DNA from 3 places in the Pseudomonas sp. GD03842 genome. Region 3 is predicted to be linked to each of the others. Evidence: riboswitches for the same ligand, from Rfam matches in the RefSeq annotation. Region 3 holds a riboswitch; each other region holds the start of a gene.

Region 1 (7,841 bases), 130 kb from region 3:
AGTGGACGGCGTCCTCGGGAAATTTCAGTTGTTCGACCCGATGAGCGATGCCGCAGGCAATGGACTCCTCGGCGCTGATCACCTTTTCCTCGGCAGACAGGCAGCGGCCAATGTCCAGCGGCTGCGGGGCACCCTGGGTTTCGCTCGAATAGATGTTCACGTAGCGCTGCAGGTCGTTGTCCAGGCTGCGCAAGTACTCGCGAATCCGCGAATGGTCCACGGAGCTCTGATTGAAGTACCAGCTCATGGGGTGGATCAGAAAGCGCGAGTGAGGACAGACGATTCGCTCATTGGCGGCGAGGTACATGACGATGCCCATCGATTCGATGTTGCCACTGTTCAACGCGCGGATCGGCACCGCCAGCGACTTGAGAAAGTTGTAAAGGGTAAAACCCAGCGCGGTGCTGCCACCGGCGGTCGAGAGGTTCAGCAACAGGCCCGTGGCGCCTTTGTCGAGGGCCTCCAGACAGCGGTCGCGAAAATGCTCGGTGCTGGCTTGATCGACCCCACAATGGAAATGGACGATGTGTTCACTCATCGACTGCCCTCCCTTTCCGGATTATCGAAACCGCGTGTGAAGTTGGAAGCCACGCGCTCGGGAAAAGTTGCATTTGCCCTTCCGGTCGAACTCCCGCCCCGCACGAGGATCTTTACCCATGCCGCTCCGCTCGTCGGCCGGTATTTCATGACGCCAGACAGGACACTCTCATGAGTCTGCACGACAAGATCATCGGCCGCCTGGGTTTCGGCTCGGCTCCGTTGGGCAACATGTTTCGCGACATTGGCGAAGAAGAAGCCGCCGCCACCGTGCAATCGGCGTGGGACCAAGGCATTCGCTATTTCGATACGGCGCCGCTGTACGGGGCCGGTCTGTCCGAACAGCGCCTTGGCCGGGCGCTGACTCACCTGCCCCGGGACGCCTACACCCTCAGTACCAAAGTGGGCCGGCTGGTGTCCGAGGCACTCGACACGCAACCGCGCAATGGTCCGTTCACGGACGGTTTGAAGAACAAGATCCTGACCGATTATTCCGCCGACGCCACCTTGCGCTCCATCGACGCCAGCCTTGAACGACTGAAGACCGACCGGCTGGACATCGTGTTCGTTCATGACATCGCGAAGGACGCCCACGGCGATGAGTGGATCGAGCATTTCAATGTCGCCCGTACCGGCGCCTTCCGTACCCTCACGCGCCTGCGTGAGGAAGGCGTGATCAAGGCCTGGGGACTGGGCGTCAACCGCGTCGAACCCTGTGAACTCACCCTGGATTTGAGTGAAGCACAACCCGATGGTTTTCTCCTGGCCGGACGTTACTCGCTGCTCGATCACGACCAGCCACTGCAACGCCTGTTCACCAAGGCGCGCGAACACAACGCCGAGTTCGTCGTGGGCGGGCCTTACAGTTCGGGGGTGCTGGTCGGCGGCAAGCATTTCGAGTACCAGCCCGCTGCCCAGGCCATGCTGGACAAAGTGGCGCACATACAGGAGATCGCTCGGCAGTATCAGGTCGACATCAAAGCCGCAGCGTTGCAGTTCGTGCTGGCCAACCCCTTGGTCGCTGCGGTGATTCCCGGGGCCAGCCGCCCCTCGCGGATTGCCGAGGATGTGGCCGCGGTCGAGGCCCAGGTGCCTGACGGATTCTGGCAGGCCATGCGCGATCAGGGCTTCATTGCCAGCCAGGCGCCCGTGCCAAGCAAATTCTGACCGCCTCTCACAGCGCTGGAGTCAGTTTGGCTCCAGCTCAATATGTCTGGCGCGATGGGCTGTCATGACGGCGCTGCCGGCTGACACACCTGAGCGAAGGCCTTGGGTTCATGTGCCATCCAACGCGCTGACCTCCCTCCCCCTCGTGCGCCAACCTCGATTCCGTTCCCACAAACCGCGTGCGTTGGGTTAGCCTTGCCCTCGCCCTGTATACATAGCGCCTATAAATCGTGCACACCGCTCAATCTTGTCCTACCGCGAGGCCGCCGCTCATGCGAATTCTGATCGTCAACGTCAACACCACCGAATCGATGACCCAGACCATCGCCGAACAGGCGCGCAGCGTCGCCTCCCCGGGCACCGAAATCATCGGCCTGACCCCACGCTTCGGCGCCGAATCGGTGGAGGGCAATTTCGAGAGCTACCTGGCCGCCTTGGCCGTGATGGACCGGGTGCTGTCGTACGATCAACCTTATGACGCGGTGATACAAGCCGGCTATGGCGAGCATGGTCGAGAAGGTTTGCAGGAGTTGCTTGAGGTGCCGGTGGTGGACATTACCGAAGCGGCCGCCAGTCTGGCCATGCTCTTGGGCCATGCCTATTCGGTTGTCACCACGCTGGACCGCACCGTGCCGCTGATCGAAGACCGACTGAAACTGGCCGGGGTCTACGAGCGCTGCGCCTCGGTTCGCGCCAGCGGCATGAGCGTGCTGGAACTGGAGCAAGCCCCGGATCGCGCACTGCACGCAATCGCCGAGCAAGCGGTCGAGGCCGTTCAACAGGACAAGGCCGAAGTCATCTGCCTGGGGTGCGGCGGCATGGCCGGGCTGGAGCAACTGATCCGCGAGCGCGCCGGGGTGCCGGTGGTCGATGGCGTGACGGCTGCGGTGGCGCTGGCCGAATCCTTGGTGCGGCTGGGGTTGAAGACGTCCAAGGTGCGCACCTATGCCACGCCGCGCCCGAAACGCGTGTCAGGCTGGCCGTTCAACTTTCCCGTCCAATGACGGCTATGCAGGCTGCGGCCGGTCCGCCGCCTCGGGGGGGCCATTGGGCCTCACACCCGTGTCGTGCCCTGCAACCGGCAGGTCCGTTGACGCCGTCGTACGGCTGAGCAATCGCGATCAGGCGGCAAGATCGACGTGTTCGGTCGGCCGCAAATCGTTTAGTATCCCCCCGCCGGTTTCCACACGGAATTAATAGGGAATCCAACAGCCTCGGCGTGAGGCTGAAACGGAACTGTCCCCGCAACTGTAGGCGCTGAGCCCTGCTTCCCGATTGCCACTGGTTCACACCGGGAAGGCCGAAGCGAGGCAACGACGCGCCAGTCAGGAGACCTGCCGGCCAGCGTCAATCATTCACCGGCGGGGTGTCCGGGGAAGGACTTCCGTCTGCGTACTCTGCGCCGCCTCCGCTCGCGTGGAGCCTATCGGATGTGCTTTCCAGTGCCTGCGCCCTTCAACAGGTCCACTGGAGACGCCTTGATGTCGTTGCGCCCCCTTGCCGTGCTGTTCACCGGTCTGACGCTGTCCAGCGCACTGTTCATGTCCGCTGCCATTGCCGCCCCTACGCACTACCCCTTGACCATCGACAACTGCGGCGTGCCGCTGACGTTCGCTCACGCCCCGCATCGTATCGTGACCATTGGCCAGGCGGCCACGGAGATGCTCTACGCACTGGGCCTTGGCCAGCAGGTGGTGGGCACCTCGCTCTGGTTCAACGACACCCTCCCCCAATTCAGCGCGCAGAACGCCCGGATCGAGCGCCTGGCCGACAACGCCCCCAGCTTTGAATCGGTGATCGGCAAGCGTCCTGACTTCGTGCCCGTGCAGTTCGAGTGGATGGTCGGCCCGCAAGGTGCCGTGGGCACCCGGCAACAGTTCCAGGACCTGAACATCGCCACCTACATTCTGCCGTCGGACTGCGAGGGGAAGAATAATCGGGTCGGTGCCGATGGCACGCGCACCGAGGCCTTTGGCGTTGATACGCTGTACAAGAGCATCAGGCAACAAGCGCAGATCTTCGATGTCCAGGACCGCGCCGAGCAGTTGATCGAGGGATACAAACGCCGTCTGGCCGATGCCGTCGAGCAGACCCGGCGTCGAAATGCCGAGCCTCTTTCGGCGGTGTTCTGGTTCTCCAGCCCCGATCTGCACAGCGACCCCTATGTGGCCGGGCGCAAAGGCATCCCCCATTTCATGCTGGACACCCTGGGCATGCGGAACGTCATCCAGTCCGACGAAGAGTGGCCGACCGTGGGCTGGGAAACCATTGCCAAGGCCAACCCGACGATTCTGGTGATCGCCCGCATGGACCGTCGGCGTTACCCGGCGGACGACCACGAGAAGAAGCTGGCCTTTCTCAAATCCGATCCGGTGACCCGCAACATGGACGCGGTGAAAAACAACCGCATCGTCATCATGGACGCCAGCGCGATGGAATCTGGTATTCGGCTGTTCGACGGCATCGAACAACTGGCCGCGGCCACCACCGGGCCATGAAGCTGCCCAGCATCGCCCGTTTGCTGGGCCATGGGCTGTGGGTCGGCGCGGTGCTGCTCCTGGCGATCCTGGCGGGCGTGGCCATCGGCGAGACGCCCATCAGCGTGTCGATCATCGCTCAGGTGCTGGCGAACAAACTCTGGGGTGCGGGGTTCGCCGTCGATCCGATCGATGAAGGTATCGTGTGGAATTACCGCCTGACCCGCGCCATCGTCGCCGCCGCGTGTGGGGCCGGTCTGGCGGTGTCTGGTGTGGTGCTGCAATCCTTGCTGCGCAATGCCCTGGCCGACCCGTACCTGCTGGGCATCTCGGCGGGGGCCTCCACCGGCGCGGTGTTGGTGGCGGTGATCGGGGTCGGCGGCGGCGCGGTGTCCTTGTCCATGGGCGCTTTTGCCGGGGCCGCGGCCGCGTTCGCCATGGTCGCCCTGCTCGCTCGCGTGTCCCGTGGCCAGCCTGCGACCGGTCAGATCATTCTGGCGGGCATCGCCGGTTCACAATTGTTCAACGCCCTGACCTCGTTGCTGATCACCAAATCGGCGAATGCCGAACAGGCCCGTGGGATTCTGTTCTGGCTGCTGGGCAACCTGAGTGGCGTGCGCTGGAGTGCCGTGGCGCTTTCGGTGCCCGTGGTGCTGCTCGGGCTGGGCGTGTGCCTGTGGCATCGACGGTCGCTCGATGCCTTCACCTTCGGCACCGACGCAGCCGCGTCGCTGGGCATTCCGGTGCGCCAGGTGCAGATCCTGCTGATCGCGAGCACGGCGCTGATCACCGCCGTGATGGTCTCTCTCGTCGGCTCGATCGGCTTCGTCGGGTTGGTCATTCCTCATGCCGTGCGGATGGCCACCGGCGTGCGGCATGCCCGGCTGCTGCCCCTGAGCGCCTTGAGCGGCGCGCTGTTTCTTGTCGCGGCCGACGTGGTCTCACGCACCCTGATCAAAGGCCAGGTGCTGCCAATCGGGGTGATCACCGCGCTGGTGGGCGCTCCGGTCTTCGCCCTGATTCTGATTCGGGGGAACCGCAGCCGATGAACGCTCCCATGGACCAGGCGGTCAGCGTGCTCACCGCCTTCGATCTGAGCTACCGCATCAAAGGAACGCCGTTGCTCGAGGGGGTCGAGCTGGCAATACGTGCCGGCGAAAACCTGGGCGTCGTCGGCCCGAACGGCTCCGGCAAATCGACACTGATCAAACTGTTGGCCGGCATCACTGTGCCCACCACAGGTGAGGTGCGATTGCTCGGCGAACGGCTGACGACCCTCCCGCGCCGCCACATCGCGCAACGCCTGGCGGTGGTCGAGCAACAGGCCGAAACCAGCGATGCCATCAGCCTGGTGCAAGCGGTCGAACTGGGTCGCACGCCCTGGCTGTCGGCGTTGGCTCCCTGGGGTGAGGAGGACACCCGGATCGTTCACCAGGCGATTGCCGATGTCAGCCTGCAACACCTGCGCGATCGAGCCTGGCACACGCTGTCCGGCGGCGAGCGGCAACGCGCGCACATTGCCCGCGCACTGGCCCAACGGCCGCAGATTCTGCTGCTGGACGAACCGACCAACCACCTGGACATTCAGCAGCAATTGGCGATTCTCAAGCTGGTGCATCGCCTGCCCGTCACCACGATCATCGCCCTGCACGACCTGAATCAGGCCTTGGCCTGTGATCGGCTGGCGGTGATGGAGCGTGGAAGACTGGTGGCGTTGGGATCGCCGTTCGACGTGCTGACACCGGAGCGCTTGCGCAGCACGTTCGGCGTCAAGGGGCGTTGGCTGACCGATCCGCACGACGGCGCCCGGATATTGCGCTTGCAGTCCACCTGACCGCAGCCGATGGCGAGGCCCCGTCACGGCGCCCCGCTGACGCCTTGAATGCACGATTAGGGCCCGTATGAAAAGCCCCGAAACTTTTCATGCAGGCCCTAATCGATAAGGCGCGGGCATCAACCAGCGAACTTCGGCGACGGCTTAGTTGGCCCGTTTGACATGTTAGATGACATACCAAGTTAAATTCGGCGCACATGGACAATTGTGCGCTCAATCATTGCGAGACTTCGCCAAGCCGCTCGTGCAGTTTCAATAGTTCGATGACATTGCGTGCATTCATCTTTGTCATCACGTGCTTCTTATGAACTTTTGCGGTGACTTCGCTGGTGCCTAGTTCCAACGCAATCTGTTTATTCATCTTGCCGGTAATCAATAACGCCATGACTTCCTTTTCCCGTGGCGTCAGTTGATTGAAGCGCTCTCGCGCGTCGCACACCCGTTGCCGTTCACTGAGATTGAGGGCGTCGGCGGCCAACGCTTCACGGATCAGGTCGAGCAGTTGCTCAGGCTCGAAAGGTTTGGTCAGGAATTCATGGGCACCGGCCTTGATCGCCTTCACCGACATGGCGATAGTGCCGAAACCGGTCATGAAGATGATCGGAAAGTGCTGGCCGCGCGCGTGCAGTTCATGCTGCAGATCGAAGCCGGACCCCTGCGCCAGGTTGACGTCCAGCAGCAAGCAGGTGGGCGCCTCCTCCAGGGTATGCCCAAGAAAGGCTTCGGCGCTGTCGAAGGCGCGGCAGGCGATGTCTTCCGAGCTCAACAAGCGTTGCAGGGCGGTGCGGATCGCGGCGTCGTCATCGACCACATACACCTTGGGGTTCACGCTCATGCACATATCCGTCGTTCAGCGGTTGGCCGCCATGCCTCTTTGATGGCGGGCATGATACCTGTCGGCCTCGACAGGCACAGCCATGAAGGCGGCAGATATCCCGGACGTTGCCCGGTAGCGGGGGTCGAGCCTGAGGGTTTCTCCGCTGATTTCCTGGGTCTGCACCACGCGCAGGCAGGCACGGGTGGAGGCCAACATGCGATACACACGGAACGGACCCTGCGCGGTCACCATCAGCAACGACTTGGTCGCCAGCCTGACCATGCAATCCATGATGCAACTGCGTGCCAGCGTTGCGCGCTGCAGCGCATGGCACGCCTGCTCCAGGGTGAATGGGCCATCAAGGTCGGCCAGCAGGCGCAACACCGCACGCTCATCGGTACTCAACAAGCGGTAGCTCCAGGACAGCGAGGCATCCAGTGTTTGCTGGCGGGCGGGTGCCGTGCGACGGCTGGCGGCCAGCAGGTGCATGCTTTCGTCCAGGCTCTCCAGCAACTGGTAGAGGCCCAGGGCACACGCCCGGGCGGCGGCCATTTCGAGTGCCAGGGGTATACCGTCCAGGCGCCGACAGACTTGACCGACCAGGTCGACACTGTAATTGTCCAGTGCGGCGTCGCAGGTGTCGGCCATGTGGAAATCCAGCGCACGCCAATGCCGCAGAAACAACTGCGCCGAGCTGGCACCAAGAATCGCCGCGCGCGTCGCATCGGCTTCGGGAATCGCCAGCGGCGGGACCTGGAGACTGCGCTCTGCGGCGATCCTCAACGGCTCGCGACTGGTGGCGAGGATCTTCGTGCCCGGCGCGCCCTGCAGCAATTGCTCGGCAAAGCCGGCAATCGGGTCGATGAGGTGCTCACAGTTATCGAGGATGATCAGCCCAGGGCGCTCGGCCAGGTGCCGGATGAGCGAATCGAGGCTGTGCCCCGACCCCAGAACGCTGGCCAGGGCCTCCGGCAGATGATCCGCCGTCGGCAGCTCGGCCAGCGAAACG
Region 2 (7,841 bases), on a different contig from region 3:
AGGTGCGTGAGCCGGTCAGCGGTCAGACCCCCGATGAAAAAGCCCGCGCCACCCAGGCTGCGCTGGAAACCCTGGTCATTCGTCTGACGGGGGATGCGAAGGCCGCCCAGGGCGCAGGTCTGGCAGATGTACGCAAGGATCCGCAGCAGATCATCAGCCAGTTCGGTTACGACGCCGGTCCCCCTGAGTCGCTGCAGGTGGATTTTGACCCGGCCAGCACCGACCGCGCCCTACGCCAGGCAGGGCTTGCCCTGTGGGGCTCCAACCGCCCGGTGATCATGGCCTGGTGGCTGAACGATGCAACCGATGGCGCGAACCTGGTGGGCGATGGTCAGGCGACTGCCGAACCTCTGCGCCGCGCGGCCCAGCACCGTGGCTTGCCGCTGCGTTTGCCGCTGGCTGATCTGGGCGAGCAGGGCATTGGCAATGCCAAGACCCTCGATGGCAACGACGTGACGCCGTTGAAACAGGCCTCCGAGCGTTACGGTTCCGATGCGATCCTTGCCGTTCATGCCCAGCAGAATGGTGAACAGTGGCAGGGCAAATGGCATCTGTGGCTAGGCGACAAGATGGAGCAAGGCAGCGCATCGGCTGCGTCCTCTGCCGACCTGGCCGATGCGGTGTTGCTGGCGGTGAGTCAGCGGCTGGCCCCCCGTTTCGTGGTCAAGCCGGGGGCCTCGTCGGGCATGGCGCTGGAAGTGCAGGGTATGACGCTGGAGCGTTACGCGCAGTTGGGTCGCTTGCTGGAGCCCTTCGGCGGGCGTCTGAAGTCGGCGCAAGGCGACAAGGTCGTGTTCGATGTCAGCGGCAGCGCGGACCAACTGCGTTCGCAATTGGCGTTGGCCAAATTGCAGGAAGTCCCCGCGGGCGAGCTGAGCCCGACCCCCGTCGATGCAGGGCAAGTCCCTGCGGGCGGAGCCGCGCCGGTGCCCGTCCCGACCGCAGCGCAAACGCTGCATTTTCGTTGGTAAGTGAATGAGACGATGCACCATGAATGGATCGAGGGTCGGTAATGATTGATACGCGTCGTTGGTTCTGGCTGGGCGGGGTGGTCCTGCTGTGCCTGTTCGTCTGGCTGTTGCATGCCATTCTTTCGCCGTTTCTGGTGGCGCTGCTGTTGGCTTACATGGGCGACCCTCTGGCCGATCGGCTGGAAAAACTCAAGATGTCCCGGACATGGGCGGTGGTGACGGTTTTCGTCCTGTTCACACTCATCTTCATGGGCTTGCTGCTGGTGTTGGTGCCAATGCTCGCCAAGCAGCTCTATCGGCTCTACGAGCTGGCGCCGCAGATACTGGACTGGTTGCAACACACGGCATTGCCCTGGGTGCAGGCCAAGCTGGGACTGGCGGAAGGGTTCTGGAAGTTCGACAAGGTCAAGGCGGCGATTTCCGAGCACATGGGGCAGACCGGTGACATCGTCGGAATCGTCCTGGCCCAGGCCACCACATCGACGCTTGCGCTGATTGGCTGGTTGACCAACCTGGTGCTGATCCCGGTGGTCTGCTTCTACCTCTTGCGGGACTGGGATGTGATGATGGCCAAGGTTCGCAGTCTGCTGCCGCGTCATCGTGAGAAGAAGATCGTAGCCCTGGCTGACGAATGCCACGAAGTGCTAGGCGCGTTCATTCGCGGGCAACTGCTGGTAATGGTCGCACTGGGGGTCATTTACGCGGCCGGCCTGATGCTGGTCGGTCTCGAGCTGGGCCTGCTGATCGGCGTGATCGCCGGGCTGGCCGCCATCGTGCCTTATATGGGGTTCGTGATCGGTATCGGGTCGGCGATCCTGGCGGGCTTCTTTCAGTTCGGCGGCGACCTGTATCCGATGCTGGGCATCGTGGCCGTGTTCATGGTGGGGCAGGCGCTCGAAGGCATGGTCCTCACACCGCTGCTGGTGGGCGACCGTATCGGTCTGCACCCTGTGGCGGTCATTTTCGCGATTCTGGCGGGCGGAGAGTTGTTCGGTTTCACCGGCATTCTCCTCGCGCTGCCGGTTGCCGCGGTGATCATGGTTCTGGTACGGCACGTACACGACCTGTACAAGGATTCGGACATCTACGGTGGCATGGAGGATCCTGAGCTATAAGGGACCGATGCTCGCTTGCAGTGAAATGAGAGGGCTAAAGGGCGGGGCGGGTCGATCACAAGCCTGTGGCAACGAGGCCGCATGCCGGAGTCGACCTGCCCCCTTTCGTGATCTGACCGTGAACCGTAAGAGCAGGCGCATTGGGTCACCTGTCATGGCGCCGAATCCGGCGTCTTGCCGGGAGCGGATGCAACTCGTTGATTTTGCAGGCCGACTGGCGGATTGTGCGGCTGGCCTCTCGGGTATAAACTTTGCACACTTTACACAGAGGCCCCTTGGCGGTTCGTCATCGAACCGGTCAGCCAGCATGAAACCAGTTCAGCTGCCCCTGAGTGTGCGTCTGCGTGATGACGCCACCTTCATCAATTACTACCCAGGCGCCAATGCCGCTGCACTCGGCTACGTCGAGCGCCTGTGCGAGGCCGATGCCGGGTGGACCGAGAGCCTCATCTATCTGTGGGGCAAGAACGGGGTAGGGCGCACACACCTGCTGCAGGCTGCCTGCCTGCGCTTCAAGCAATTGGGCGAACCGGCCGTCTACCTGCCGATGGCCGAGCTGCTGGAAGAGGGCGTCGAGCTGTTCGATCACCTTGAGCAGTACGAACTGGTCTGTCTTGACGATCTTCAGGTCGTGGCGGGCAAGCCCGAATGGGAGGAAGCCCTTTTCCACCTGTTCAATCGCCTGCGCGACAGTGGTCGACGCCTGCTGATCGCGGCGTCCTGTTCGCCACGGGAGCTGCCGGTCAAATTGGCAGACCTCAAATCGCGCCTGACGATGGCACTGGTCTTTCAAATGCGGCTGCTGTCCGACGAAGAGAAGCTTCGTGCGCTGCAATTGCGCGCGTCTCGCCGCGGTTTGCACCTGACGGATGAAGTCGGGCATTTCATTCTGACTCGAGGCAAGCGCAGCATGAGCGCGTTGTTCGATCTCCTCGAGCAACTCGATCAGGCCTCGCTGCAGGCTCAGCGGAAGCTGACCATCCCCTTCCTTAAAGAAACGCTCGGCTGGTGACGCTGCCAGAGGTGGACCCGGCGGTGGTGCAGCAGACGGTCGCCGCCCTGCGCCGCGCGGACCGCATCCTGATCATCACGGGCGCCGGGTTGTCGGCGGATTCGGGTCTGCCGACCTATCGTGGTGTTGGCGGCTTGTACAACGGCCAGACCGACGATGGGCTGCCGATCGAAAGGGCGCTTTCCGGGCCGATGCTGCGACGTGATCCTGCCCTGTGCTGGAAATACATTGCCCAATTAGGTAGCGCTTGCCTGGGTGGACAGCCCAATGCGGCGCATTTTGCGATCGCACAACTGCAGCGATATAAGCCGGAATGCTGGGTGCTGACTCAGAACGTTGACGGTTACCATCGGGCGGCGGGCAGCCCGCCCGAACGGTTGATCGAGATTCATGGGCAGATCGCACCGCTCTACTGTCAGTCCTGCGGCGCGCAGGACCCGGAGCTGAGCGCTCACTTGCAACGTGCGCTGCCGCCGTTGTGCGCGCATTGTGAGGGTGTCCTCAGACCGCCGGTCGTCTTGTTCGAGGAGATGTTGCCGGAGCTGGCATTGAATGTGCTGTATGCAGAGATGGCAAAAGGCTTTGACGCTGTACTCAGTGTTGGAACCACGGCCAGTTTCCCGTACATTCACGAGCCGCTGGTGCGAACGCGAATTACGGGAGGCTTTACCGCTGAGATCAACCCTTCGCCGACCGATCACTCCAGGCACATGGACGCTGTTATGAGGTGCCGAGCCTTAGATGTGATGGGGACACTGGCAAGTCACATTTGTTTCGATTGAATTTGCAAATGACGACGATTGAAGGCATAGTCTCGGCTTCTTTACACCTTAGCCACGGTCGTGCCCATGCTGAATCGCTTCGCACCCCTCGTGCCTCTCGCACTCGTGACCCTGCTGTTCGGCTGCGCGGCCCAGATGCCAGCATCGCAACAGCAGGCGCAGATTCCACCGTTCAAGGACTCTGCCACCGCTCAAACCGCCAACCGCGCTGGGTATTCGGCATCCGCCCTGGATGACGAAATCGCCACCGAAGACGAGCTGGCGCAGTTTGCCGACAACAAACCTTATCAATTGCCCCTGCTGGCCGACAGTATTCTGGAACGTGGCAAGTCGCTGATCGGCACCCGTTACCGGTTCGGCGGCACCTCGACCGCCTCCGGCTTCGATTGCAGCGGCTTCATCGGTTATCTGTTCCGTGAAGAAGCAGGCATGAGCCTGCCACGCTCTTCTCGCGAGATGATCAACATCGATGCCCCTCTGGTCAAACGCAACGACCTCAAGCCTGGTGATCTGCTGTTCTTCAGCACCGCTGGCCGTGGTCGTGTGAGCCACGCGGGTATCTACCTGGGTGATGACCAGTTCATTCATTCCAGCAGCCGTCGCAGTGGCGGTGTACGCGTCGACAGCCTCGACGATGCGTACTGGGCTCGGACGTTCATCGAAGCCAAGCGTGCGTTGGCCATGGCACCTTCCCATGTGCCTGAAACGACGACTGCGATGACCTCGACTACAATCAAGCGCCAACATCGTAAATAACCGTTGTTACCGGGTTTGGCCCGGACTGTGAAACGTCGCGATACGGGTTTGGCAAGGCAAGACAGGCGAAAGGGCCGGGTTTGGATGTTCGGCCCCGGTTTTTTTGCTGTTTTACCGGGCTGGCACCGAACGCAGCCGATTCTGCGCAGTCTTGAATGAACCCGGCTCCCGGCAGAGCAAGCCGCATCCTATGAAGGTTGTTGTGTTTATGTCGTATACGGTTCGTCTGGCTGTAGCTTCTTTGGCGGTATTACTGGCAGCGTGCTCCAGCCATCCTCCGCCCTCTCCACCGAAGGTCGTTTCCCGGCCTGTGGTTTCCGCTCCCTCTCAATTTTCTTCGCCTGTCGCTGATGACGTCTTGTTGCGCGCCATTGGGCTGGTGGGGACACCGTACCGCTGGGGTGGCAACACGCCTGATTCCGGCTTCGATTGCAGCGGCCTGATCGGCTATGTCTACCGCGATGCCGCGGGGATCCTGTTGCCGAGGTCGACGCGCGAGATGATCAGCCTGCGGGGCCCGGACATCGATCGCAGCCAGCTACAAACAGGGGATTTGGTATTTTTTGCCACCAACGGCGGGTCGAACGTGAGCCACGCCGGTATCTATGTCGGTGAGGGGCGGTTCGTTCATGCGCCGGCCACCGGTGGCACGGTCAAGCTCGACAGCCTCGACAAGCCGTATTGGCAGAAGGCCTGGCTGAACGCCAAACGGGTGATCCAGCCTTCGAACCTGGCGCGCAGTAACTGAGCTGCTCAAGTGCACTGTGTCGGTTTGCTGTTGCGCCAGCAGCAGGCCGGCCTGGTGCCGACAGGGGATGCCCAAGCCAGCGGCTTTCAGCGACAGACGCACGACGCTTTGATTGACGCTCCGTAGTCAACCCTCTAACCTTCGCCGATTGTTTCAGGTGCCCGAGAACACGGGTGAAACAGGGAAGCCGGTGCGAACGCTCTGCGATCCATCCCGGCACTGCCTCCGCAACGGTAAATGAGCCAAGGCCCGCACAATGCCACTGTGTCCGAAGGACATGGGAAGGCGCGTGGTTTTTCATGAGTCCGGAGACCGGCCTGATCCATTCCACAGCATCACGGAGGGCGATGCTCTGCGCAGGCTCGATTCGTTTCGATGCCTGCCGCCAGTCATTGCGCGTGTTCTCCGTTTGCCACACCTGCCCTCAAGCGGAGAGCTGAGATGAGCGAATCCCCCGAACGTGACGAACGCCACCTGGCGCGCATGCAGCGCAAAAAGGCGGTGATGGACGAACGCATTGCCAGTGCGCCCAATGAGTGTGGCCTGGTACTGGTACTGACCGGTAACGGCAAAGGCAAGAGCAGCTCGGCGTTCGGCATGCTGGCGCGTGCCATGGGCCACGGTATGCAATGCGGTGTCGTGCAATTCATCAAGGGTCGCAACGCCACCGGGGAAGAGCTGTTCTTCCGCCGCTTTCCCGAACAAGTGCACTACCACGTCATGGGCGAAGGCTTCACCTGGGAAACGCAGGATCGCCAGCGTGATATCGCCGCTGCGCAGGCCGCCTGGGCGGTGAGCCAGACGCTGCTGCGGGACCCCGCGATCGGCCTGGTGATTCTCGACGAATTGAACATTGCCCTCAAACACGGCTACCTCGAACTGGACCAGGTACTCAGTGACGTACAGGCCCGTCCGTCCATGCAGCACGTGATCATCACGGGCCGAGGTGCCAAGCAGGAGCTGATCGATTTGTCCGACACCGTGTCCGAGATCGGCGTGATGAAGCATGCCTTCCAGGCCGGAATCAAGGCGCAGAAGGGTATCGAGTGGTGACAGAGCCCCGTCAGTGCCCCGCTGTTCTGATCGCCGCACCCGCTTCTGGCCAGGGCAAGACCACCGTCACCGCAGCGCTCGCTCGCCTTCATCGCAACCAGGGCCGCGACGTGCGCGTGTTCAAGTGCGGGCCGGACTTTCTCGATCCGATGATTCTCGAACGCGCCAGCGGTCATCCCGTGTATCAACTGGACATGTGGATGGTGGGCGAAGCCGAGAGCCGCCGTTTGCTGTGGGAAGCTGCCGCCGAAGCGGATCTGATTTTGATCGAGGGCGTGATGGGGCTTTTTGACGGCACGCCCTCCAGTGCCGATCTGGCCAGGCGTTTCGGCGTGCCGGTGCTGGCGGTCATCGACGGCACGGCCATGGCTCAAACCTTCGGTGCACTGGCATTGGGGCTGGCGCGCTATCAACCGGACCTGCCATTCGCAGGCGTGCTGGCCAACCGCGTCGGCACGGTGCGTCATGCTCAGTTGCTCGAAGGCAGCCTGACCGAAGGGCTGCGCTGGTACGGGGCGCTGTCTCGCGAGACCGCGATTGAGCTGCCGAGTCGTCATCTCGGGCTGGTTCAAGCCAGCGAACTCAACGATCTGGACATGCGGCTGGATGCTGCTGCAGCAGCACTGGCCGAAACCTGTGATGCAACCCTGCCGCCCGCCGTCACTTTCGAGGCCCCTGAGTTCGTCGCGGCAGCGCCGTTGTTGACGGGCGTGCGGATCGCCGTCGCCCGTGACGAGGCCTTTGCGTTCATTTACGGTGCCAGCCTCGATCTGCTGCGGGCAATGGGCGCCGAATTGTCGTTTTTCTCGCCGATCCATGATTCGCAGTTGCCGGAGGCCGACAGCCTGTACCTGCCTGGGGGCTACCCCGAACTGCACCATCTTGCATTGGGGCAGAACCGGCCGATGCTTCAGGCCATTCGTGCCCATCATGCTGCGGGCAAACCGTTGTTGGCCGAGTGCGGTGGCATGTTGTATCTGCTCAACGCACTGACCGACGTGCAAGGGCTGCGTGCCGAACTCGTCGGCTTGCTCGATGGCGAGGCGGTGATGCAAAAGCGTCTTGCAGCCTTGGCGCTGCAGTCGGTAGAGCTACCGGAAGGCGTATTGCGCGGGCACACCTATCACCACTCGCTGACCAGCACCGAGCAGGTGCCGATCACCCGTGGCATCAGCCCCAATGGTGGGCGCGGCGCGGAAGCGGTGTACCGCGATGGACGGATGACCGCGTCCTACGTGCATTTCTATTTCCCTTCCAACCCACAGGCGATGGCGGCGCTGTTCTTGCCATGACGGTCCATCCACCACGCCCGCTTGAGGGCGCCATGACTGACCCGGCTTTCAGCGAGCAGGAGCGCGCGGCGGTCTACCGGGCCATCGCCGAGCGTCGCGACATGCGTCATTT
Region 3 (7,841 bases):
CCGAGGCCACGCCGTTGCTGGCGATGCCGGGCCAGAACGATGACGTGGGCAGCGTGCTGAGCCTGTGGCTCGACTATCGCAACAAGCGCAATGCCTATGAGGACCTGCGCCGGGACGCCTACGCGCACATGCCGCCGCCGGGTTGGGCCACGCTGTGGGCCGGCAACGACAACGCGTTGCTTACCATCTTCCGGCACTTCGACAGTGCGACCGTCAACAAAGGCCTGATCGGCGACCTGCCGACCACCGTCTGGCTGTTCGACTACCCATTGCTGGAGCGCACGTATTACCAACTGGTGGTGAATTTCGACGTCTACGGCAACGTCTCCCATCAGGTTCAGACGCGGCTGTATTTCGACCTGATTCGCAATGGCGCCGAGGTCAACTTCCTGCGCCTGATGCCTGCCGACGCGCGCGACGACATTCTCGGCAGTTGGTACCAGAACAGCGGAAAGCTGAAAATGTGGCTGGACTACCAGGCCATCGACGACGACACGCCCACCGGCATGAAGCTGGATGAAAAGGCCCCTCAGCGTGATTTCGAACGCAAGTTGATCGAACGCGCGGGCACGCTCAACGTCGCACCTGACCCGATCAATCGTTGTTCCGGCGCGTACTGCTCACGTCCCGGTATCGGGCCGGTGTTCAGTGACGTGGAGCAGGCACTCAGCCGCTTGGTGGCAAGGCCGGCTGCAGGGCTCAGGGTCATCGATCAATTGCCTGAAGCCACGATGTTACGCATCCAGGACGGCACGGGTAAGCGCATCGTCTACAGCATGCTGCGCAACCGTGCGCACACCAACGTCGCATTCCTCCTTGGCGAGGCCTACCGCTACGAGCCGGGGCTGGACAACCTGACCATCTACCCAGGTGTCCTCACCAGCTACCCGAATTTCATGTTCAACATTCCGGCCAATGAAGTCCCTGCATTCGTCGATGCGATGGAACAGGCTCGCGGCCACAAGGATGCGTTCGAGAAAATCGTCGAGCGCTGGGGCGTGCGGCGCAGCCACCCGCTGTTCTGGACCTATTTCCACGATTTGGACCGGTACATCCAGGAAACCGAACCTCAGGAGGCGGGCGTGCTGGACATGAATCGGTACGAGAATCTCTGACACCCGAAGCGGGCGCACGGCGGGCGATTGACCGAAAAATCCTGATAAATCATGGCTCGCAGCCATTATGCAGCCCGTCAGTGCCTGCGAACCTTTTGCCCGACATCGACTCCGACCCCTGAGTCGCCCCCGCGAGACCTGGGCCTTTTCGAAGGCTGAGATCGCGGGTCAAACTGGTGTGAGCAAGAGGTTGCAGATGTTGATTTCGGTTCAAGCCCTGCGGGCACTCGCCGCGTGGGTCGTTGTATGTCACCACTTCATGCAGATTTTTTTCGACTTCCATCCCAGCGGCCCGATTGGCCGTTTCTTCACCGAGAAAGGCGCCGTGGGCGTCGATATCTTTTTCGTCATTAGCGGGTTGGTGATCTACCTCTCCACCGTCGACAAGGACATTCCCGCTCGCCGTTTCATGCTCCATCGCATCATTCGCATCGTCCCGGCCTACTGGCTCTACACACTGGCCATGGGGCTGCTGGTGGTCATGGCCCATCCGTTGTTACCTCACCAGGTGGTCGATTGGCAGAGCTTTGTCCTGTCGCTGCTGTTCATTCCTTCGGAAAACCCTGGCGGCTATGGCTTGTACCCCACGCTGAACGTCGGCTGGACACTGAACTACGAAATGCTGTTCTACGTGCTGTTTTCCATGGTGTTCCTGTTCCAGCAACGCTTGCGCCCGTTGATCATCGCCGCGGCCCTGGTGGCGGTGACCGACGTGTTGGGGCGCTCGGGGCTGGTCAGCCGGTTTTACGGGAACGACATTGTTTACGAATTCCTGCTGGGGATCGGCGTGGGTATCTTGTACCGCCGTGGCTGGATCGCCGAGCGCTTGTGGTTGCCGCTGCTGGCCATCGGCGCGGCGTTGCTGACCATCAAGCAATTGCCGCCAGACCTTCGCATCATCAACTGGGGGCTGCCCAGTGCGGTCATCGTGGTGGCGTGCCTGTCGCTGGAGCCTTACCTGCGCGGCAGCCGACTGCTCAAAGCCATGGGTGATTGCTCCTATTCGGTGTATCTGTTGCACGTACTGGTGCTGTACGGGGGCTGGCTGGCAACCGAGCGCTATGGCCTGAACCCCTACGCAGCGTTTGCCGTGTGTGTGCCGATCATCGCCCTGGGGGCGTGGCTGAGTTACGAATGGATCGAGAAAGGTCTGTACCGTCGCCTCAAGGGCTGGCTGGACCGCAGGAGAACGGTCGAGCAGGGTACCGCAGCGCGTTGAGAATGGTGATTGGGACTATTACCTGAGCGAATTACTGGGACTTTGTCAGTTGCCGTGGAATGGCGTAAACTCCGCCCCACGTCTGCGAGGAAATTTCATGACCGCTATTACGATTACAGATGCCGCCCACGATTACCTGGCCGATCTGCTGCAAAAGCAGAACACCCCTGGCATCGGCATCCGCGTGTTTATTACCCAGCCTGGCACCCAATACGCTGAAACCTGTATCGCTTACTGCAAGCCCGGCGAAGAGAAACCGGAAGACAAGGCCGTCGGCCTGAAAAGCTTCACCGCCTGGATCGACTCGTTCAGCGAAGCGTTCCTGGAAGACGCGGTGGTGGATTACGCCACCGACCGCATGGGCGGTCAACTGACCATCAAGGCGCCGAACGCCAAAGTGCCCATGGTCAACGCCGACAGCCCCATCAACGAGCGCATCAATTATTACCTGCAGACCGAGATCAATCCCGGCCTGGCCAGCCATGGCGGTCAGGTGACGCTGATCGACGTGATCGAGGAAGACGAGCGCAACATTGCGGTGCTGCAATTCGGAGGTGGTTGCCAAGGGTGCGGCCAAGCCGATGTGACACTCAAGGAAGGCATCGAGCGCACCCTGCTGGAGCGCATTCCTGAGCTGTCCGGCGTGCGCGATGTGACCGACCATACGCAGAAAGAGAACGCCTACTACTGATCGGCGGCTCAATTGCGCAAAATGCCCCGACTCGTCGGGGCATTTTCATTTGCGTCAGGTGGCGCTCATGGCTGGCATCAAGGCCTGAACAGATGCGCATGGCCGGCGCGATACAGCGATGACTCCCCGAACACTTCATTGCCCAGCACCCGGCCTACCAGAATCAGCGCGGTGCGGCGGAAGCCCTTGGCTCGCACCTTTTCTTCGATGTCTGCCAGCGTTCCCTGCGCCCAGTCCTGATCAGGCCAACTGGCCCGATGAATCACGGCAATCGGGCAGTCGGCGCCGTAATGCGGGGTCAATTCCGCGACAATGTTCGCCAAGTGCTTGACCCCCAGGTGAATGGCCATGGTCGCCCGGTGCCGAGCCAACTCGTGCAGCGATTCGCCTTCGGGCATGGCGGTGTTGTTGGCGTATCGGGTCAGAATGACGCTTTGGGAAATGTCCGGCAGCGTCAGTTCGGTCCCGAGCAAGGCCGCACACGCTGCCGTGGCAGTGACCCCCGGGATGATTTCGAATGGAATGTTCAGCGTGCGCAGGCAACGGATCTGTTCACCGATCGCGCCGTAGAGGCTAGGGTCGCCCGAATGGACCCGTGCCACATCCTGGCCTTGTGCATGAGCGGATTTCATCAAGGCGATGATCTGATCGAGGTGAAGCGCCGCGCTGTTGATCACCTGGCTCGCTCGATGCCCCTCCAAGAGGGCGGGTGGGACCAGCGAGCCGGCGTAGATGATCACCGGGCAGGTGCGGATCAGACGCTGGCCTTTGACGGTGATCAGGTCAGGATCGCCAGGGCCTGCACCGATGAAAAAAACAGTCATTGAAACTCCGAAGGGCTGAAGCAGGGGCCGACCCCTTTGAACCTCATGTTTCGCGAAGACGTCGGGCTAAGCGTGTAGTGAAGAGGAAGGCGAAACCTGGGCTCGGCTAATGGCCATTGCCAGGGTCGCACGCGTGCTGTGGCGGCGTTCGATCACCAACTCGGCGGGTTGGTGACTCAGGTGGGTGGCCAGCGCCAGGGCCGAACTTTCGGCCACCCCGTAGCAGCCAGTGTGGTTGAAGGAGACCTGCGAGCGGTGGCTGAGGCGGGATTCGAAAGCCACCAATTGCCCCGCATCGAAAAAATGCAACGGCAGTGAAAGGTGTTCGGCGAGCTCAAGCAACCCGGCCTCCGTGGACTTGGTGTCGATGGAGGCGAGGGCGGTGATCTCGTTCAGGGCCATCCGATGTTCGAGCAGCGTGACTTCGACCAACCCCATCAACACCTCCGCCGGGCAACCGCGCTGGCAGCCAAGGCCGATCACGCGGACCGGTCGAGGAGGGCGTGCGCTCATATTGCAGGGTCTAAACCGGCTTGGGTCTGACGGGCGTCCTGGCGGCGGAACAACCACGCGCTGATCAGGCCCATCGCCACCCAGAACAACGCGTTGGTCAACAGCGAAGCCACTTTGAATTCGGCCTCCAGTGCCTCGGGCGCCAGCGCGGCATGCACCTGCGGCTGCGGTGCGCCGATCACGTGCGGCACCACCAGAATCGCGGCGCCGAGCGCTTTCAACAATCCGCTGCGGGCAAACACGATCAATGCCAGTCCGACGGCCGTGGATGCCGCCGTACCGATCCACCAGATCTGTCGTTGGGTCAGGTCAGCCGCTGCCGTACCGGGCAACTCGGGCGGCAAGCCCAGCGTGGGCGCCAGGACAAACACCGCGTAACCGGCCAACCCCCACAGCGCGCCCTGACGAACGCCAGCGGGCTCGCGCAAGGTGTACAGCGCCGCCAGCATGAGCGAGAACCCGACCGCGACGACCAAGTTGCCACCGGTGGTGGACAGGACACGCTGCCAACCGTCCTCCGGCTCCCAGGCTTGCTCATCGTGCACATGGCCGCTCATGGCGCCTTCCGCGTGCTCATGCATTTCGGCGGCCGGAGCCTTTTCGTAGGTTTCTGCCTTGAGGATCAACGGCGCGACCCAGAAACTTTGCAGCAACGTCAGGATCAGGGCCGCGAGCAGCCCGGTGAAGCCGGCCGTTTGAGCGATACGCTTGAACATGGGAGCGAACCTCAATGGCAAGGGAAGGCGGAGCTGTGACGGGTATCGTGGGCGGCATTGTGGACGGCCGCGATGTGAGAGAAACCGGCGAAGTAGACCAGGCAGGCGCCAAGCACCATGGCGCTGATGGCGGCGGTCAGGCGTTGGGTCAAGGTGCTGGTAGAAGAGGCGGTATGGCTGGCGGTGCTGATCGACATGGCGGTTCCCTCGTGGTGTTGGCGTAGGGAAGGCGCAAGCGAGCCACGGACGGTCGTCAGTCGCGAACTCAACAGCGCCCGCCCACCGCGGGTTTGTCAGGTGTCAATGTCGGGCCGGTCTCCGGGCTTGCGAGGGGCACCGAAGATGCCTTCAAGAATCGCCTTCCCATATCGCTGACCGACACAGTGGATCTGATCCTTCGCTCGCTTACCGTTGCGGGGGCAGCACCGGACTTGCGCAGAGTCGCCCTCTGCACGCACCGGTTTCCCGTTTCACCCTGTGAAGGGCACCCGTAACAAGGTGTGTAGGAGAGCATGGCGGCGCGCAACCGTCAATTGGCCGCGTCGTCGCCAACGGACACTTCGAGTGAGGTGGGCTCGCAGTGACCCTGCCAGCCTCTGCCGGATGCACATTGACCTCGGCCCGCCCACTGCGTAGCCTTGCGCAGTCGAGGTTCGCCGGCCCGGCCTTGCCTGGGCACCGGCGCTAAGAAGGGAATGTGGTCAATGCCACAGCTGCCCCCGCAACTGTAAACGGTCATGTTCATTGCACAGCCACTGCGCGAGCGGGAAGGCGCGATGAATGCGCCGCCACTGGCTCAGCCAGTGCTGCGCCGCCGTGAGCCAGGAGACCTGCCTCGAAGCGGACGAAACGTCCACGCATTCTCATTACAACCGGGCGGGGTGATCCGGTGGCGAATCGAGCGGCGCGCCTGTCCACAGCGACAGCGGCCCGCAGTACTCGTCCTGTCTGCCCGCCGCTGTGCCCGAGGGCAATCATGAAAACACTGGCCAAACTCCCCGTCACCATCGTCACCGGCTTCCTCGGCTCGGGTAAAACCACCCTGTTACGCCATATGCTCGACCACGCCGAGGGGCGTCGCATCGCGGTCATCGTCAACGAATTCGGCGAACTGGGTATCGACGGCGACATCCTCAAGCAATGCACCATTGGCTGTACCGAGGAAGAGGCCACCGGGCGGGTGTACGAACTGGCGAACGGCTGCCTCTGCTGCACCGTTCAGGAAGAATTTTTCCCGGTGATGCAGGAGTTGGTCGCCCGTCGCGGCGATCTGGACCACATCCTCATTGAAACTTCCGGTCTGGCGCTGCCAAAGCCGTTGGTCCAAGCCTTCCAGTGGCCGGAGATCCGCAACGCCTGCACCGTCGATGCGGTGATCACGGTCGTCGACAGCCCGGCGGTGGTCGCCGGCACGTTCGCCGCCTTCCCGGAGCAAGTGGACGCCCAGCGCAAGCTCGATCCCAATCTGGACCACGAATCGCCCCTGCACGAGCTGTTCGCCGATCAATTGGCCAGCGCGGATCTGGTGATTCTGAACAAGGCCGATCAATTGGACGCCGCCGCGCTCGCTGCGGTGCGGGCGGAAGTCGCCGAAGAGCTGCCTGCGGCGGTGAAAATCGTCGAGGCCAGCAAAGGGCAGCTGCCGCTCACTGTGCTGTTGGGGCTGGGTGCCGAGTCAGAATTGCACATCGACGGGCGCAAGACGCACCACGATCACCACGACGGCGAGGACCACGACGATCACGATCACGATGCCTTCGACTCGATTTCCATTGCGCTGCCGCAAGCCGATGAAGCGCTGTTGCTCGACGCCCTGACGCAAGCGGTCGTGCAGCACGGCATTCTGCGGGTAAAAGGCTTCGTGGCCATTCCCGGCAAGCCCATGCGCCTGCTGGTGCAAGGTGTCGGCACGCGCTTCGACAAGCACTTCGACCGGCCATGGAAAGCCGACGAGGCCCGCGAAAGCCGCCTGGTGCTGATCGGCCAGGACCTGGACGCCGCCGTGCTCGAAGCTCAATTGCGCCAAGCCATTCAGGGGTAAGGCATGCACCTGCTGCGCACCCAGCCCGGCGGGTTCGTGCCCGACGACAGCATCGCCGACCTCGGCCAGACGCCTGCCGAGCTGGTGATCCTGTGCAGCGGTGATTCCCATTTGGCCCTGCTGGCAGAGACCGCACAGCAACTGCCGGAAGATTACCCCACGCTGCGGCTGGCCAATCCGATGCAGGTGCAGAACCACGCCTCGGTGGACCTGTATGTCGACCAGGTGCTGCGCCACGCCAAAGTGATTCTGCTGTCGCTGCATGGCGGGATCGGCTACTGGCGCTATGGGGTCGAGCGGCTGGTGGAGCTGGCTGCGGGTGCCAGAAAGGGCGAGGGCGTCAAACTGATCATGGTGCCGGGAGATGACCGCCCGGACCCCGAACTCAGTGAGCTCAGCACTGAGCCGTCGGAGGATCGCGAGCGCCTGTGGCACTACCTGCGTCAGGGGGGCAAACACAACGCGCTGCAGTTGTTCAATTGCCTGGCCGATCGCTGGCTGGGTAGGGATTACCCCTGGGAAGCCCCGCAGGTGTTGCCCCGCGTCGCTATTTACCACCCTCGAGTGGCTCGCGCTGCGTTGATTGATTGGCAGGCTGAGTGGCGCACCGATCAGCCAGTGGCTGCCGTGCTGTTCTATCGCTCCCACTTGCAAGCGGCCAATACCGCCTTCATCGACATCTTCTGCGAGCGCCTGGTGGCACAGGGGCTCAATCCGCTGCC

Evidence for each region. A riboswitch is a leader RNA that binds a small molecule or an ion and turns the genes downstream of it on or off. The one in region 3 is predicted to bind cobalamin.
Region 1: linked by a shared signal. The riboswitch ahead of N5D61_RS01220 (ABC transporter substrate-binding protein) and the one ahead of N5D61_RS01800 (CbtB domain-containing protein) in region 3 are both predicted to bind cobalamin.
Region 2: linked by a shared signal. The riboswitch ahead of cobO (cob(I)yrinic acid a,c-diamide adenosyltransferase) and the one ahead of N5D61_RS01800 (CbtB domain-containing protein) in region 3 are both predicted to bind cobalamin.

Annotation. Positions count from the first base shown of each region.
Region 1 covers NZ_JAOCEA010000001.1:260,254-268,094, reverse strand. Annotated here, with positions in the region: gene N5D61_RS01235 (ATP-dependent Clp protease proteolytic subunit) at 1-538, opposite strand, end outside; gene N5D61_RS01230 (aldo/keto reductase) at 709-1,704, shown strand; gene N5D61_RS01225 (aspartate/glutamate racemase family protein) at 1,977-2,708, shown strand; cobalamin riboswitch at 2,865-3,061, shown strand; gene N5D61_RS01220 (ABC transporter substrate-binding protein) at 3,186-4,202, shown strand; gene N5D61_RS01215 (iron chelate uptake ABC transporter family permease subunit) at 4,199-5,230, shown strand; gene N5D61_RS01210 (ABC transporter ATP-binding protein) at 5,227-6,015, shown strand; gene N5D61_RS01205 (response regulator) at 6,233-6,850, opposite strand; gene N5D61_RS01200 (winged helix-turn-helix domain-containing protein) at 6,866-7,841, opposite strand, start outside.
Region 2 covers NZ_JAOCEA010000012.1:183,544-191,384, reverse strand. Annotated here, with positions in the region: gene N5D61_RS18240 (DUF2066 domain-containing protein) at 1-971, shown strand, start outside; gene N5D61_RS18235 (AI-2E family transporter) at 1,013-2,086, shown strand; gene hda (DnaA regulatory inactivator Hda) at 2,394-3,098, shown strand; gene N5D61_RS18225 (NAD-dependent protein deacylase) at 3,101-3,880, shown strand; gene N5D61_RS18220 (NlpC/P60 family protein) at 3,947-4,636, shown strand; gene N5D61_RS18215 (C40 family peptidase) at 4,845-5,384, shown strand; cobalamin riboswitch at 5,523-5,720, shown strand; gene cobO (cob(I)yrinic acid a,c-diamide adenosyltransferase) at 5,826-6,437, shown strand; gene N5D61_RS18205 (cobyrinate a,c-diamide synthase) at 6,434-7,729, shown strand; gene bluB (5,6-dimethylbenzimidazole synthase) at 7,762-7,841, shown strand, end outside.
Region 3 covers NZ_JAOCEA010000001.1:386,784-394,624, forward strand. Annotated here, with positions in the region: gene N5D61_RS01770 (fatty acid cis/trans isomerase) at 1-1,115, shown strand, start outside; gene N5D61_RS01775 (acyltransferase) at 1,312-2,334, shown strand; gene nfuA (Fe-S biogenesis protein NfuA) at 2,432-3,025, shown strand; gene cobM (precorrin-4 C(11)-methyltransferase) at 3,103-3,849, opposite strand; gene N5D61_RS01790 (cobalamin biosynthesis protein) at 3,916-4,362, opposite strand; gene N5D61_RS01795 (CbtA family protein) at 4,359-5,078, opposite strand; gene N5D61_RS01800 (CbtB domain-containing protein) at 5,090-5,275, opposite strand; cobalamin riboswitch at 5,370-5,585, opposite strand; cobalamin riboswitch at 5,711-5,931, shown strand; gene cobW (cobalamin biosynthesis protein CobW) at 6,055-7,119, shown strand; gene cobN (cobaltochelatase subunit CobN) at 7,123-7,841, shown strand, end outside.